Regions from separate parts of the Streptomyces sp. MGP-P1 genome, predicted to be linked through region 1. Evidence: riboswitches for the same ligand, from Rfam matches in the RefSeq annotation. Region 1 holds a riboswitch; the other holds the start of a gene.
The links. A riboswitch is a leader RNA that binds a small molecule or an ion and turns the genes downstream of it on or off. The one in region 1 is predicted to bind S-adenosylmethionine.

Region 1 (7,057 bases):
CGACTTCCAGGTCGGTACGGGCCGTATGCCCGCGCAGCAGCCGGGCGCCCAGGTACCGAAGAAGAAGGTCATCTACACCCAGGCGGAGATCGACCAGCTCGCGGCGTACGTCGCGTCGCTCGGCGCCGGTCCCATCACGCCGACCGACAAGCAGGTCGACCCCGCGGGCGCGGACGTCGCCAACGGTGGCGAACTGTTCCGCACCAACTGCGCCCAGTGCCACAACTTCACCGGTAAGGGCGGAGCCCTGACGGAGGGCAAGTACGCCCCCGACCTCGAAGGCGTGAGCCCGAAGCACATCTACGAGGCCATGCAGACCGGCCCGCAGAGCATGCCCTCCTTCCCCGACACGACGATGCCGGAGCAGGAGAAGAAGGACATCATCGCGTACATCGAGACCGTGAACGGTGACGAGACGGAGAGCCCCGGCGGCCTGGCCCTCGGCGGTCTCGGTCCGGTCAGCGAAGGTCTGTTCGCGTGGATCTTCGGACTCGGCGCGCTCGTCGCAGTCGCCGTTTGGGTCGCGGCCCACACCGCTAAGGCCAAGAAGTCATGAGTAGCCAACAGATTCCAGAAGACAACCTGCCCGTGGTGCAGGAGACCGCGCACGGCGCGGTGGAGCGTCACGACGACCCGTTCGCCGACCCGGGACTGCCGGCCCACCAGCCGCGCATCCAGGACCTCGACGAACGCGCCGCGAACCGCTCGGAACGCGCCGTCGCGTTCATGTTCACCCTCTCGATGCTGGCGACGGTGGGCTTCATCGCCTCCTACGTCATCTTCCCGGTGGACAAGATCGTCTACATCTGGCCGTTCGGCCATGTGAGCGCGCTCAACTTCTCCCTGGGGCTCACCCTGGGTGCGGCGCTCTTCTTCATCGGCGCGGGAGCCGTCCACTGGGCGCGCACCCTGATGTCCGACGTCGAGGTCGCCGCCGACCGCCACCCGATCGAGGCCCCGCCCGAGGTCAAGGCCCAGGTCCTGGCCGACTTCAGGGCCGGTGCCGAGGAGTCCGCGATCGGCCGTCGCAAGCTGATCCGCAACACCATGTTCGGTGCGCTGGCCCTGGTGCCGCTCTCCGGCGTGGTCCTGCTGCGCGACCTCGGTCCGCTGCCGGAGAAGAAGCTCCGCACCACTCTGTGGGCCGAGGGCAAGCAGCTCATCAACATGAACACGATGAAGCCGCTGCGCCCCGAGCACATCACCGTCGGGTCGCTGGCCTTCGCCATGCCCGAGGGGCTCGACCCGGAGTCGCACGACTTCCAGACGCAGATGGGCAAGGCGGCCCTGATGATCGTCCGCATCGAGCCGGACGACATCAAGGACAAGCGCCAGCGTGACTGGGCCCACGAGGGCATCGTCGCGTTCTCCAAGATCTGCACCCACGTCGGCTGTCCGATCAGCCTGTACGAGCAGCAGACGCACCACGTGCTCTGCCCGTGCCACCAGTCCACCTTCGACCTCTCCGACGGCGCTCGCGTCATCTTCGGTCCGGCCGGCCACCCCCTTCCGCAGTTGCGGATCGGTGTCAACAGCGAGGGCAACCTCGAGGCGCTCGGCGACTTCGACGAGCCCGTCGGTGCTGCCTTCTGGGAGCGCGGATGAGTACTGCGACAAAGAACCCCTCCGCCGCCGGACCGGCGAGCGGGCGCAAGGCTCCGGCCGGCGAGCGGGTGGCCGACTGGGCGGACGGCCGGCTGGGCATCTACGGCCTCGCCAAGGCCAACATGCGCAAGATCTTCCCGGACCACTGGTCCTTCATGCTCGGTGAGGTCGCGCTCTACAGCTTCATCATCATCATCCTCACGGGTGTGTATCTGACGCTGTTCTTCCAGCCGAGCATGGGCGAGATCGTCTACCACGGTCCGTACGAGCCCATGCAGGGCATCCGGATGTCCGAGGCCTACGCCTCGACGCTGAAGATCAGCTTCGAGGTCCGCGGCGGTCTGCTCGTCCGGCAGATCCACCACTGGGCCGCGCTGATCTTCCTGGCCGCCATGTTCGTGCACATGATGCGCGTCTTCTTCACGGGCGCGTTCCGCAAGCCGCGCGAGATCAACTGGCTCTTCGGCTTCCTGCTGTTCGTGCTCGGCATGTTCACCGGGTTCACCGGCTACTCCCTGCCGGACGACCTGCTCTCCGGTACGGGTGTCCGCTTCACCCAGGGCGCGATCCTGTCCGTGCCGATCGTCGGCACGTACATCTCCATGTTCCTGTTCGGCGGCGAGTTCCCCGGCCACGACTTCGTGGCCCGGTTCTACTCGATCCACATCCTGCTGCTGCCGGGCATCATGCTCGGCCTGCTGGTGGCGCACCTGATCCTGGTCTTCTACCACAAGCACACGCAGTTCGCGGGTCCCGGCCGGACCAACAAGAACGTCGTCGGCATGCCGCTGCTGCCCGTGTACATGGCGAAGGCCGGAGGGTTCTTCTTCCTCGTCTTCGGCGTCATCGCGGCCATCTCGGCCATCGCCACGATCAACCCGATCTGGGCCCTCGGCCCGTACCGGGTCGACCAGGTGTCCACCGGCGCCCAGCCCGACTGGTACATGGGCTTCGCCGAGGGACTGGTCCGTGTGATGCCGGGCTGGGAGATCAACCTGTGGGGCCACACGCTCGCCCTGGGCGTGTTCATCCCGCTGGTCGGCTTCGGCGTGGTCCTCACCGCGATCGCGGTGTACCCGTTCATCGAGTCCTGGGTCACCGGCGACAAGCGCGAGCACCACATCCTGGACCGTCCGCGCAACGCCCCGACCCGTACGGGCTTCGGCGTCGCCTGGATCACGGCGTACTTCATCGGCCTCGTCGGCGGGGGGAACGACCTGTGGGCCACGCACTTCCACCTGTCGATCAACGCCATCACCTGGTTCGTCCGGATCTTCTTCTTCGTCGGACCGGTCATCGCGTTCATCGTCACCAAGCGGATCTGCCTCGGCCTCCAGCGCCGCGACCGGGAGAAGGTGCTGCACGGTCGTGAGACCGGCATCATCAAGCGCCTGCCGCACGGTGAGTTCGTCGAGATCCACGAGCCGCTCAGCCCCGGGCAGCTGCACACGCTCACGGCGCACGAGCAGTACCAGCCGCTCGACCTCGGCCCCGCGGTCGACGAGAACGGCGTCAAGCGCAAGATCTCCCCGGTACAGAAGCTGCGCGCCAAGCTCAGCAAGGGGTACTTCGCCGACGGGAACCAGATCCCCAAGGCGACCCCCGAGGAGTACAAGGAGATCAGCGAGGGCCACGGCCACCACTGATCACCTGAACTGATCGCCACCGTGAGAGCCCCGTCCATTCGATGGACGGGGCTCTTCGCGGTCCCCCCGCCTGGATAGGGTGGAGCCATCTTTCCTGACCGGCTGTGGACCCTGGAGCGGACCATGAACGTTGTGACCCCGAACGGCGGCGACAGCGTGGCGGACCGTTCCTGGCCCGGCCTCCTGAACCCCCTCCTGCGCGGCGAGGACCTCAGCTCCGAGGAGACCGCCTGGGCCATGGACCGCATCATGAGCGGCGAGGCCACCGACGCGCAGATCGCCGGGTTCGCCGTCGCGCTGCGGGCCAAGGGCGAGACCGTCGACGAGGTCACCGGACTGGTCCGCGCGATGTACGCCCACGCCAACACCATCCACGTGCCGGGCCGGACCGTGGACATCGTCGGAACCGGCGGCGACCTCGCCAGGACGGTCAACATCTCGACCATGTCCGCGATCGTCATCGCCGGCACCGGCGCCAAGGTCGTCAAGCACGGCAACCGCGCCGCCTCCTCCGCCAGCGGCTCCTCCGACGTACTGGAGAAGCTCGGCGTCAATCTGGAGCTGACCCCGCAGCGGGTCGTCGAGGTCGCCGAAGCGGCGGGCATCACCTTCTGCTTCGCCGTGAAGTTCCACCCCGCCCTGCGGTACGCCGCCAAGGCCCGCAAGGAACTCGGCGCGCAGACCACGTTCAACATCCTGGGCCCCCTCACCAACCCGGCCCAGGTCCGCGCGCAGGCGGTCGGCGTCGCCGACGCCCGGATGGCGCCCATCGTCGCGGGCGTGCTGGCCGACCGGGGCAACTCCGCCCTGGTCTTCCGCGGCGACGACGGCCTCGACGAGCTGACCACCACCGCCACCTCCCGGGTCTGGGTGGTGCGCGACGGCGCGGTCCGCGCGGAGCCCTTCGACCCGCGCGACGTCGGGCTGCCCATCGTCCCCGTCGAGGCGCTGCGCGGCGCCGACGCCTCGTACAACGCCGACGTGGCCCGCCGGCTGCTGGACGGCGAGGGCGGCGCGGTACGGGAGGCGGTCCTGCTCAACTCGGCGGCGGCCCTGGTCGCCCTGGACCCGGGCCCCGGCACGCTGACCGAACAGCTCGCGGCGAAGATCCTCGTCGCGGCCGAGGCCATCGACTCCGGGGCCGCCAAGCGGGCCCTGGAGCGCTGGGTCGCGGCCAGCAACGCCTGAGTGCGCGACGGGACGCCTCCGGGCAGCACGGGGTGACACAGGGCGCAGTCCGGATGCCGGACCGCGCCCTTGCGCGTGTGCGCACGTATGGCAAGATGCTGCGCAGGTCATGAGTGACAGCGACTACGGCCCCGGCCCGCTGTCCGGCAACCCTCCGTCCGTGGCGGGGTGCCCCGGGTGAAGACCAGGCCGCAGGCAGCGAGGTCTGCGGCAAGCGCGGGCCCCTCGGCATCCAGCGGATGCCAGCCCCCGGGGTCCTGGTCCCTAGGGAGTCTTCTGTGAGCAAGCGAATGCGCTAGGGCTGACCGCCCTTCTTCAGCGCACCCTTTTCTCTTCCCCCTCCCTGCGCTGCCGCGTACTGCCGGCGCATGGATTTCGCCTGTCTTCTACGGGAGTTCGCCATGTCTGTCCCCACCGCTGCCCTCGACTCGTCGGTTTGTGCCCCTCTGCCCGTTCTGGGGCAGAACGTTACGGTCCCGCTCGTCACCGGCGGTGAGGTGACCTACGCCGCGCTCGACTACGCCGCCAGCGCCCCGGCCCTCCAGCGGGTCTGGGACGACGTCGCCGCGTACGCCCCGTACTACGGCAGCGTCCACCGAGGCGCCGGCTACCTCTCACAGCTCTCCACCGACCTCTTCGAGAACAGCCGCCGCACGGTCGCGGAGTTCCTCGGCTGCCGCGCGGACGACCAGGTGGTCTTCACCCGCTCCACGACCGACTCCCTCAACCTGCTGGCCGCCGCGATCCCCGCCGGCTGCCAGGTCTTCGTCTACGAGACCGAGCACCACGCGTCCCTGCTGCCCTGGCGCGACGCCCAGGTCACCTACCTCGACGCGCCCCGCACCCCGGCCCAGGCCGTCGAGACCCTGGAGCGCGCGCTCGCCGACCGCGACCCCTACGGCCCCGCCCTCGTCTGCGTCACCGGCGCGTCCAACGTGACCGGCGAGCTGTGGCCGGTACGGGAACTGGCCGCCGCCGCCCACGCGCACGGCGCCCGGATCGTCCTGGACGCCGCGCAGCTCGCCCCGCACCACCCCGTGGACATCGCCGAACTCGACGTCGACTGGGTCGCGTTCTCCGGCCACAAGCTGTACGCGCCCTTCGGCTCCGGCGTCCTGGCCGGCCGCGCCGACTGGCTCCAGGCCGCCGAGCCGTACCTCGCCGGCGGCGGCGCGTCCCGCAAGGTCGCCCGGCGCGCCGACGGCGGCGTGGACGTCGACTGGCACACCACGGCCGCCCGCCACGAGGCCGGTTCGCCCAACGTCATCGGCGTCTACTCCATCGCCTCCGCCTGCAAGGCCCTGACCGAGGCGGGCTTCGAGGGTCTGGTCGCCCGGGAGCAGGAGCTGGTGGGCCGGGTCCGCGAGGGGCTCGCCGAGGTGCCCGAGGTGCGGGTGCTCTCGCTGTTCGGCGACGACGCCCCCCGGGTCGGTGTCATCTCCTTCGTGGTGCGCGGCTGGAACAGCTCGCACTTCGCCGCCGCCCTCTCCGCCGAGTACGGCATCGGCGTGCGCGACGGCCTCTTCTGCGCCCACCCGCTGGTGCGCACCCTGCTCGGCAGCGACCCGCAGGACCCGGGGGAGTGCGGGGCGCCGGAGGCGGAGCCGGGCGAGCGGTCGCTCAACGCGATCCGGGTGAGCTTCGGAGCCGGTACGCCCGACGAGCACATCGACCGGTTCCTGCGGGCGGTCACCGAACTGGTCCGCGAGGGCGCCCGGTGGAACTACCGCACCGAGGACGGCCGCTGCGTCCCGGACCGGGGCGAAGCCGCCCAGGTCTGACACGTTCTGATGAAACACCTCGGCCGGGGACGGGCGCGCTGCCCGTCCCCGGCCGAGGTGCGTCGCCGGTGCGCCCCGGGGCCCGGCGTCGGGCCCTACGCGTCGAGGCCGATGGCGAAGGCGGCTTCCAGGTCGTGCTGGGAGTACGTACGGAATGCCACGTGCGTGTCGGTGCCCTCGACGCCCGGGATCTTGCTGATCCGGCCGGGGATGACATCGGCGAGGTCGTCGTGCCGGGCGACCCGGACCATGGCGATCAGGTCGTAGGTGCCGGTGACGGAGAAGACCTCGCTGACACTGTCCAGCGCGGCGATGGCCTCGGCGATCTCCGGAATCCGGTCCACGCTGGTCTTGATGAGCACGATCGCGGTGATCACGGCTGGCTGTCTCCCTCGGTGGCCGTGGCTGGAACCTTCACTCTAGCCCCACCCCGGTACCCCACCCAGGCGCACAGGAACCCGGCCGCGAAGCCCGCCACATGCGCCAGGTACGCCACCCCGGGTCCGCTGCCCGCCCCCTGCGCCGCCGCCCACTGGAGCCCGAACCAGAAGACCAGCACCATCCAGGCGGGGAAGCGCAGCGGCAGGAAGAAGAGGAACGGGAACAGGCTGGTCACACGGGTCCGGGGGAACAGGTAGAGGAACGCGCCGAGCACCGCGGAGATCGCCCCCGACGCACCGACCAGCGTCTGCTCGGAGTCCGCGTGCGCCGCCGCGTAGCAGACCAGGGCCACATAGCCGCAGCCCACGTAGAACAGGGCGAACCGCAACCGGCCCATGCGTTCCTCGGCCATCGCGCCGAACACGTACAGGAACAACAGGTTCCCCAGCAGGTGCA
Region 2 (7,057 bases), on a different contig from region 1:
GCCCTGCGAGATCTCGAATTCAACTCGCTGACCCTCTTCGAGGGTGCGGTACCCGTCCATCTGGATCGCGCTGTAGTGGACGAAAACATCCGCACCACCGTCGACCGCGATGAAGCCGTACCCCTTCTCCGCGTTGAACCACTTGACGGTGCCCTGAGCCATGCCTAACTCCCCTATTACTGGCCCTTGCACGGGACCGCACTTCGCGGACCCGGGTCGGAACTCACCCCCCGACAGGAGGGGGTGCGCGGCGCCGCAGCGCGTCGACCGCGGCCGAATGTATCCGCCCAACTGCCCTCTGCAACAGGTCAATCGGACGAGAATTCCGGGCACAGCAGAACACGCGAATATGCGGGTTTGCTGAGATTTACGGGCAAGTCGGGCCAGGCAAAGGGCACTTATGCCGCAAGAGGTTCACGTACTTTGGCTGCTTCTTATCGGGGCCAGGCGCATTCACATATGCGGGCGGCACGAGCAGCGGGTGGGGCTTCCCCAACTCTACCGTGCTCAACCATACAGAATTGCCCCCTCCGCTTCTCTCGCGGAGGGGGCAACTGTGGTCACACAGAGGTGCGATGGGCCGCCGTGGAGCGGCCTCGGCGGCTCAGCAGCCGCCGGCGACCGCGGGGATGATCGAGACGCCCGCGCCGTCGGGCGTGGCCGCGTCCAGGCCGCCCTCGAAGCGCACGTCGTCGTCGTTGACGTACACGTTCACGAAGCGACGCAGCTTGCCCTGGTCGTCCAGGACACGGGCCGCGATGCCCGGGTGGTCCTTCTCCAGGGACTCGATGACCTCGGAGAGCTTGGCGCCCTCCGCCGGGACCTCGGCCTGACCGCCCGTGTACGTACGGAGGATGGTGGGGATGCGGACCTTGACGCTCATGGTGGATGCCTTCCTGAAGTCTCGGGTGATCAGCCGGCGGCGAGGCCCGCGGCGCGGAACGCGTCCAGGCTCGGCTTGATGGTGGCCGTGGCCTGCGAGGTCGCGGAGACCGCGTCCAGCGTCTTGAGCCCGTCGCCGGTGTTCAGGACGACGGTGGTGAGCGTCGGGTCGAGGACGCCCGCCTCGACGAGCTTCTTCGTCACGCCGAGCGTCACGCCGCCCGCCGTCTCGCCGAAGATGCCCTCGGTGCGCGCCAGCAGCTTGATCGCGTCGACGACCTGCTCGTCGGTCACGTCCTCCACCGCGCCACCGGTGCGGCGGGCGATGTCCAGGACGTACGGGCCGTCCGCCGGGTTGCCGATGGCCAGCGACTTGGCGATGGTGTTCGGCTTCTGCGGGCGCACCACGTCGTGGCCCGCCTTGAAGGCGGCGGAGACCGGGGAGCAGCCCTCGGCCTGGGCGCCGAAGATCTTGTACGGGCGGTCCTCGACGAGGCCGAGCTTGATCAGCTCCTGGAACCCCTTGTCGATCTTCGTGAGCTGGGAGCCGGACGCGATCGGGATGACGATCTGGTCGGGCAGCCGCCAGCCGAGCTGCTCGCAGATCTCGTACGCCAGGGTCTTGGAGCCCTCGCCGTAGTACGGGCGCAGGTTGACGTTGACGAAGCCCCAGCCCTCGCCGAGCGGGTCGCCGATGAGCTCGGAGCAGAAGCGGTTGACGTCGTCGTAGTTGCCCTCGATGCCGACCAGCTCACCGCCGTACACCGCGGCCATGACGACCTTGCCCTGCTCCAGGTCGTGCGGGATGAACACGCAGGAGCGCAGTCCGGCCCGGGCGGCGGCGGCGCCGACGGCTCCGGCCAGGTTGCCCGTGGAGGAGCAGGAGAGGGTGGTGAAGCCGAAGGCGCGGGCGGCCTCGACGGCGATGGCGACGACGCGGTCCTTGAAGGAGTGCGTCGGGTTGCCGGAGTCGTCCTTCACGTACAGGCCGCCGGTGACGCCCAGCTCACGGGCGAGGTTGTCGGCCTTGACGAGCTTGGTGAAGCCGGGGTTGATGTTGGGCTTCTCCGCGACGTCCGCGGGCACCGGCAGCAGCGGGGCGTAGCGCCAGATGTTGTTCGGGCCGGCCTCGATGCGCTTGCGCAGCTCCTCCGGGGAGCCGGTGGGCAGGTCGTAGGCCACTTCCAGCGGCCCGAAACAGGACGCACAGGCGAAAAGGGGGCCGAGCTCGAAACGCTCGCCGCACTCGCGGCAGGAAAGCGCCGCGGCGGGGCCGAGATCGACGGTCGGGGCGGAAGAAGCGGTGCTGCCTGCAACGGTCTGAACAGCCATGATGGCGGAGGTCCCTTTCTCCTCATCTTCCCTACGACGCATTTCGCCGCAAGACGGAATTGGCACCTTCCCCACCGTGACCTCGCGGTCGGCAGGAGGGTTGCCGGGACTTCAACGGGCCGTTCCCTCAGTCCCTCTGGATGAGCTCTTATGGCGCTGGATCTTCGATCCAGGCGTTTATGTGCGCTCCGACCCCGACATGCGACGGCCATACGCGTTGTTCAAGACTGTAACCGAAGCACCGGACCGTTGAGATAGTCGTCCGAACCGCGAGATGGATCACACACAGGGAGTGCCGACCGTGCTCGAAGAGGTGGAACGCTGGCTGACCAGGCGTTCCTGGTCGTCCGGGGACCGCCCGCTGAACCGGCTCACCGACGCCCGGGACGCCGATCCGCACCGCACGTCCGTGAGCGTGGTGCTGCCGGCGCTGAACGAGGAGGCCACGGTCGGCCGCATCGTGGCGACGATCCGCCGCGAGCTGATGGAGAAGGTCCGGCTCGTCGACGAACTCGTGGTGATCGACTCCGGCTCCACCGACGCCACCGCCGCCGTGGCCCGGGCGGCGGGTGCCCGGGTGGTCCACCGGGACGCCATCCTGCCCCGCGTCCCGGCCCTGCCCGGCAAGGGCGAGGTGCTGTGGCGGTCACTCCTGGTGACCAGCGGTGAGATCGTCTGCTTCATCGACGCCGACCTCAGGGACTTCTCCGCGGACTTCGTCTCGGGCACGGTCGGACCGCTGCTCACCGACCCGTCCCTACAGTTCGTCAAGGCGATGTACGACCGCCCGCTCGGCGACAGCGCAGGCCAGGGTGGTCGGGTCACCGAGCTGGTGGCACGCCCGCTGCTCAATCTGCACTGGCCCCAGCTGGCCGGGTTCGTGCAGCCGCTGGGCGGCGAGTACGCGGTGCGGCGGTCCCTGCTGGAGCGGCTGCCGTTCCCGGTCGGTTACGGAGTGGAGCTGGGCCTGCTGGTCGACGCGCTGCACACGGTGGGCCTGGACGCGCTGGGCCAGGTCGACGTCGGCGTACGGAGACACCGCCACCAGGACGGGCAGGCGCTGGGCCGGATGGCGGCGGCGATCTACCGCACGGCGCAGCTGCGGCTCTCCCGGGGCCATCTGGTGCGGCCCGCGCTGACCCAGTTCGAGCGCGGTGAGGACGGCTTCGTGCCCCGTACCCATGCGGTGGACACGGAGGAGCGGCCGCCGATGCGGGAGATCGCGGAGTACGCGGAGCGCCACGCGGCATGAGGCGGTGGGCCGCATGAGGCCCTGAGGCGTTTGGGGGCTTCCCGAACGGGCTAGGTTCCGCTACATGGTCTCCGAGCACGCCGAACACGAACCCGAACCCGCGGCCGCCTCCACCGCCCAGGTCCTCGTCGCGTCCAACCGCGGCCCCGTCTCGTACACGCTCGGGGAGGACGGGACGCTCGACGCCAAGCGCGGCGGCGGCGGGCTCGTCTCCGGGCTGAGCGCCGTCGACGACAAGCTGTGGGTCTGCGCGGCCCTCGGCGACGGGGACCGCGAGGCGGTGCGGCGCGGGGTCGGCGAGGCGGGAGTGCGGATGCTCGACATCGACGCCGAGGTGCACGCGGACGCGTACAACGGCATCGCCAACTCGGTGCTGTGGTTCGTCCACCACCTGCTGTACCAGACGCCCGTGGAGCCGGTCTTCGACGCGGAGTTCCGCCGCCGGTGGGCCTCCTACGAGACGTACAACCGGGCCTTCGCCGAGGCGCTCGCCGAGGAGGCGGGCCCCGGGGCATCGGTCCTCGTGCAGGACTACCACCTGGCCCTGGTCCCCGGCATGCTCCGGGAGCTGCGCCCGGACCTCAGGATCGGCCACTTCTCGCACACCCCGTGGGCGCCCGTCGACTACTACCGGCTGCTGCCCGACGACATCGCGGAGCAGTTGCTGCGCGGCATCCTCGGCGCGGACCGGGCCGCGTTCCTGACCCGTCGCTGGGCGGACGCGTTCATCGGCTGCTGCACGGAGATCCTCGGCGGGACGGGCCGGACGAGGATCGGGGTGCACGGCCTGGGGGCCGACGCGGACTTCCTGCGCCGGCGCTCGCACGAGGCCGACGTGGACGAGCGGATGGCGGCGCTGCGGGAGCAGGTGGGCGAGGGCCGGAAGACCATCGTCCGGGTGGACCGCACCGAGCTGTCCAAGAACATCGTGCGCGGCCTGCACGCGTACCGGGCCCTGCTGGACGCCCACCCCGAGTGGCGCGAGCGCGTCGTGCACATCGCCTTCGCCTACCCCTCCCGGCAGGACCTCGCCGTCTACCGGGACTACACGGCGGCGGTGCAGACCCTCGCCACGGAGATCAACGGGGCGTACGGCACCGAGAGTTGGACACCGGTCGTGCTCCACGTCAAGGACGACTTCGCGCGCTCGCTCGCCGCGTACCGGCTGGCGGACGTGGCTCTGGTCAACCCGATCCGCGACGGGATGAACCTGGTCGCCAAGGAGGTCCCCGTCGTCTCCGACCACGGCTGCGCGCTGGTGCTGTCGCGGGAGGCGGGGGCGTACGAGGAGCTGGGCGAGGACGCGATCGTGGTGAACCCGTACGACGTGGTGGGCACGGCCGAGGCCCTGCACGAGGCGCTGACGATGAGCGCCGACGAGCGGTCCGGCCGCACGAAGCGACTGGCCGAGGCGGCGACCGCGCTGCCGCCCCAGCAGTGGTTCCTGGACCAGCTGGAGGCGCTGCGGCAGGGGTGAGCCACCACCGGTCTCCTGACTCGGCTCGGAGTCACTCGGCTCGGCTCAGAGCCGCTCGGGTCGGCTCAGAGCCGTTCGGCTCGGCTCAGAGTCGCTCGGCTCGGCTCAGAGTCGCTCGGCTCGGCTCGGAGCCGCTCGGCTCGGCTCGGAGCCGCTCGGCTCGGCTCGGAGCCGCTCGGCTCGGCTCAGAGCCGCTCGGCTCGGCTCAGAGCCGCTCGGGTCGGCTCAGAGTCGTTCGGCTCGGCTCAGAGTCGCTCGGCCAAGGCCGCCAGGAACGCGACCACGGCGGCCGGGCCCGGCACCGACAGGTCGGCCCGCTCGGCCAGTTCGGGCACCTCGGTGCTGCCGCTGCACACCAGGAGGCCCGGGATGCCGTCCGGGCCCTCGGTCCGCAGCTTCTCCACCGCCGCGAACGCGGCGAGGTCCCCGAGGTCGTCGCCCGCGTAGATCACGGACTCGGCGTCCAGCTCCGCAACGAACCTGCCGAGCGCGACGCCCTTGTCCATACCGGGCGGGCGCAACTCCAGGACCTGGCGGCCCGGTTCGACGATCAGCCCGTGCTTGGCGGCCAGCTCGGCGAGGGGCCCGCGCAGCGTCTCGAAGGCCGCCTGCGGGTCCTGGGCGCGGCGGGTGTGGACGGCGACGGCCTGACCCTTCTCCTCGATCCAGGTGCCGCGCCAGGAGTCGAACTCATGCAGTACACCGGGGAGTTCGGCCCGCGCTGCGGCGACGCCGGGGTGCGGGGCGGGGGTGTTCACGGTGCCGGTCACGGCGTCCCAGCGTTCGGCGCCGTAGTGCCCGAGCACGACGAGGTGCTCCAGTCCGGGAACGCCCGCGAAACCTCCGTAGCGCACCGCGACGCCCGCCGGGCGGCCGGTGATCACGGCGACGGCGGCGACCTTCGGCGCGAGTGCGGCGAGCGCGGCCACCGTGCCGGGGTGGGCGCGGGCCTGCTCGGGGTCCGGGACGATGTCGGCGAGCGTGCCGTCGAAGTCGAGGGCGACGACCGCGCGGTCGGGCCGGGCGAGGACGGCGTCGAGGCCCTCGCGGCCGGCCGGGGTGGTCGGGTTCGGCAGATGTGCGGAGTGGCTGCCCATGGGGCGAGCCTATGCCCTGGACGGGTTGATCACGAGCCTTGTGAAGGCGTCGTCGGCTGCTCACGGACGTCGGCGAGCAGCCGACGACGACTACTCCCGGGCGCCGGTGAACAGCCGACGACGATTCCCACGGGCGTCGATGAACAGCCGACCCCCGCGGGCGCCGGTGAGCAGCCGGCGGCGACTACTCCCGGGCGCCGGCCAGTTCGACCGGCCGGGTGCGCAGGGCGAGCGACGCGGGCAGGACGGCGGAGACGGCGGCCAGGAGCGCGGCGGCCGCGACGACGAGGCCGAGCGTTCCCCAGGGCACCACGACGGCGGACATGACGCCCAGCAGCACCAGCGCACCCCACACCACCAGCAGGTTCGCCGCCGCGACCGCGCCCCCGAGGACGGCGCCCACCCCGACCGCCACCACCGCCTCGGCCGCGACGAGCCGCAGGACCTGGGGGGCGGTGGCCCCGGCGAGACGGAGCACGGCGAGATCGCGGACCCGGTCGGAGGTGGCCATGACCAAGGTGTTGGCCAGGGCCGTCGCCGTACAGAGGAGAGCGATGCCGAGGATCATCCGGAGCCCGGTCCTGGTCGGGTCGTTCGCCTCCGGGCCGTTCGCGGCCAGCCACTCCGCACGGGTCGCCACCCGCGTACCGGTGGCGGCCCCGGCGGCGTGCAGCGCGGCGGCGACGGCCCGCCGGTCGGCGCCCTCGGCGACCTTGACGTCGATCCGGTCGACGCCCGCGCCCCCGGCGTTGCGCCGGGTGACGTAGACGCCGTTGTCGCCGGTTCCGGTGGCCAGGACGGCGGCGATCCGCAGCGAGGCCTTGCGGCCGTCGCCCAGCCAGACGGTGACCCGGTCGCCGACCCGTGTGGTCAGCCACTCCTCGTTGACGACGATCGCGCCGTCGTCGAGGTCGGAGAGCCGGCCCGCCGTCACGGGCAGCTCCGACACGGCGGCCAGCCGGGCGGGGTCGACCGCGCGCGCCTCGGAGGTCACGAGGGCCGTGTCCTCTTCGAGGA

Region 2: linked by a shared signal. The riboswitch ahead of thrC (threonine synthase) and the one ahead of AC3CH1_RS27765 (aminotransferase class V-fold PLP-dependent enzyme) in region 1 are both predicted to bind S-adenosylmethionine.

Annotation. Positions count from the first base shown of each region.
Region 1 covers NZ_JBYMEM010000007.1:1,398,870-1,405,926, forward strand. Annotated here, with positions in the region: gene qcrC (cytochrome bc1 complex diheme cytochrome c subunit) at 1-556, shown strand, start outside; gene qcrA (cytochrome bc1 complex Rieske iron-sulfur subunit) at 553-1,605, shown strand; gene qcrB (cytochrome bc1 complex cytochrome b subunit) at 1,602-3,251, shown strand; gene trpD (anthranilate phosphoribosyltransferase) at 3,375-4,439, shown strand; SAM riboswitch class IV at 4,545-4,662, shown strand; gene AC3CH1_RS27765 (aminotransferase class V-fold PLP-dependent enzyme) at 4,841-6,220, shown strand; gene AC3CH1_RS27770 (Lrp/AsnC family transcriptional regulator) at 6,316-6,597, opposite strand; gene AC3CH1_RS27775 (rhomboid family intramembrane serine protease) at 6,594-7,057, opposite strand, start outside.
Region 2 covers NZ_JBYMEM010000005.1:498,790-505,846, forward strand. Annotated here, with positions in the region: gene AC3CH1_RS11675 (cold-shock protein) at 1-162, opposite strand, end outside; gene AC3CH1_RS11680 (MoaD/ThiS family protein) at 605-883, opposite strand; gene thrC (threonine synthase) at 913-2,214, opposite strand; SAM riboswitch class I at 2,234-2,361, opposite strand; gene AC3CH1_RS11690 (glucosyl-3-phosphoglycerate synthase) at 2,516-3,466, shown strand; gene AC3CH1_RS11695 (alpha,alpha-trehalose-phosphate synthase (UDP-forming)) at 3,531-4,943, shown strand; gene otsB (trehalose-phosphatase) at 5,189-6,040, opposite strand; gene AC3CH1_RS11705 (FtsX-like permease family protein) at 6,225-7,057, opposite strand, start outside.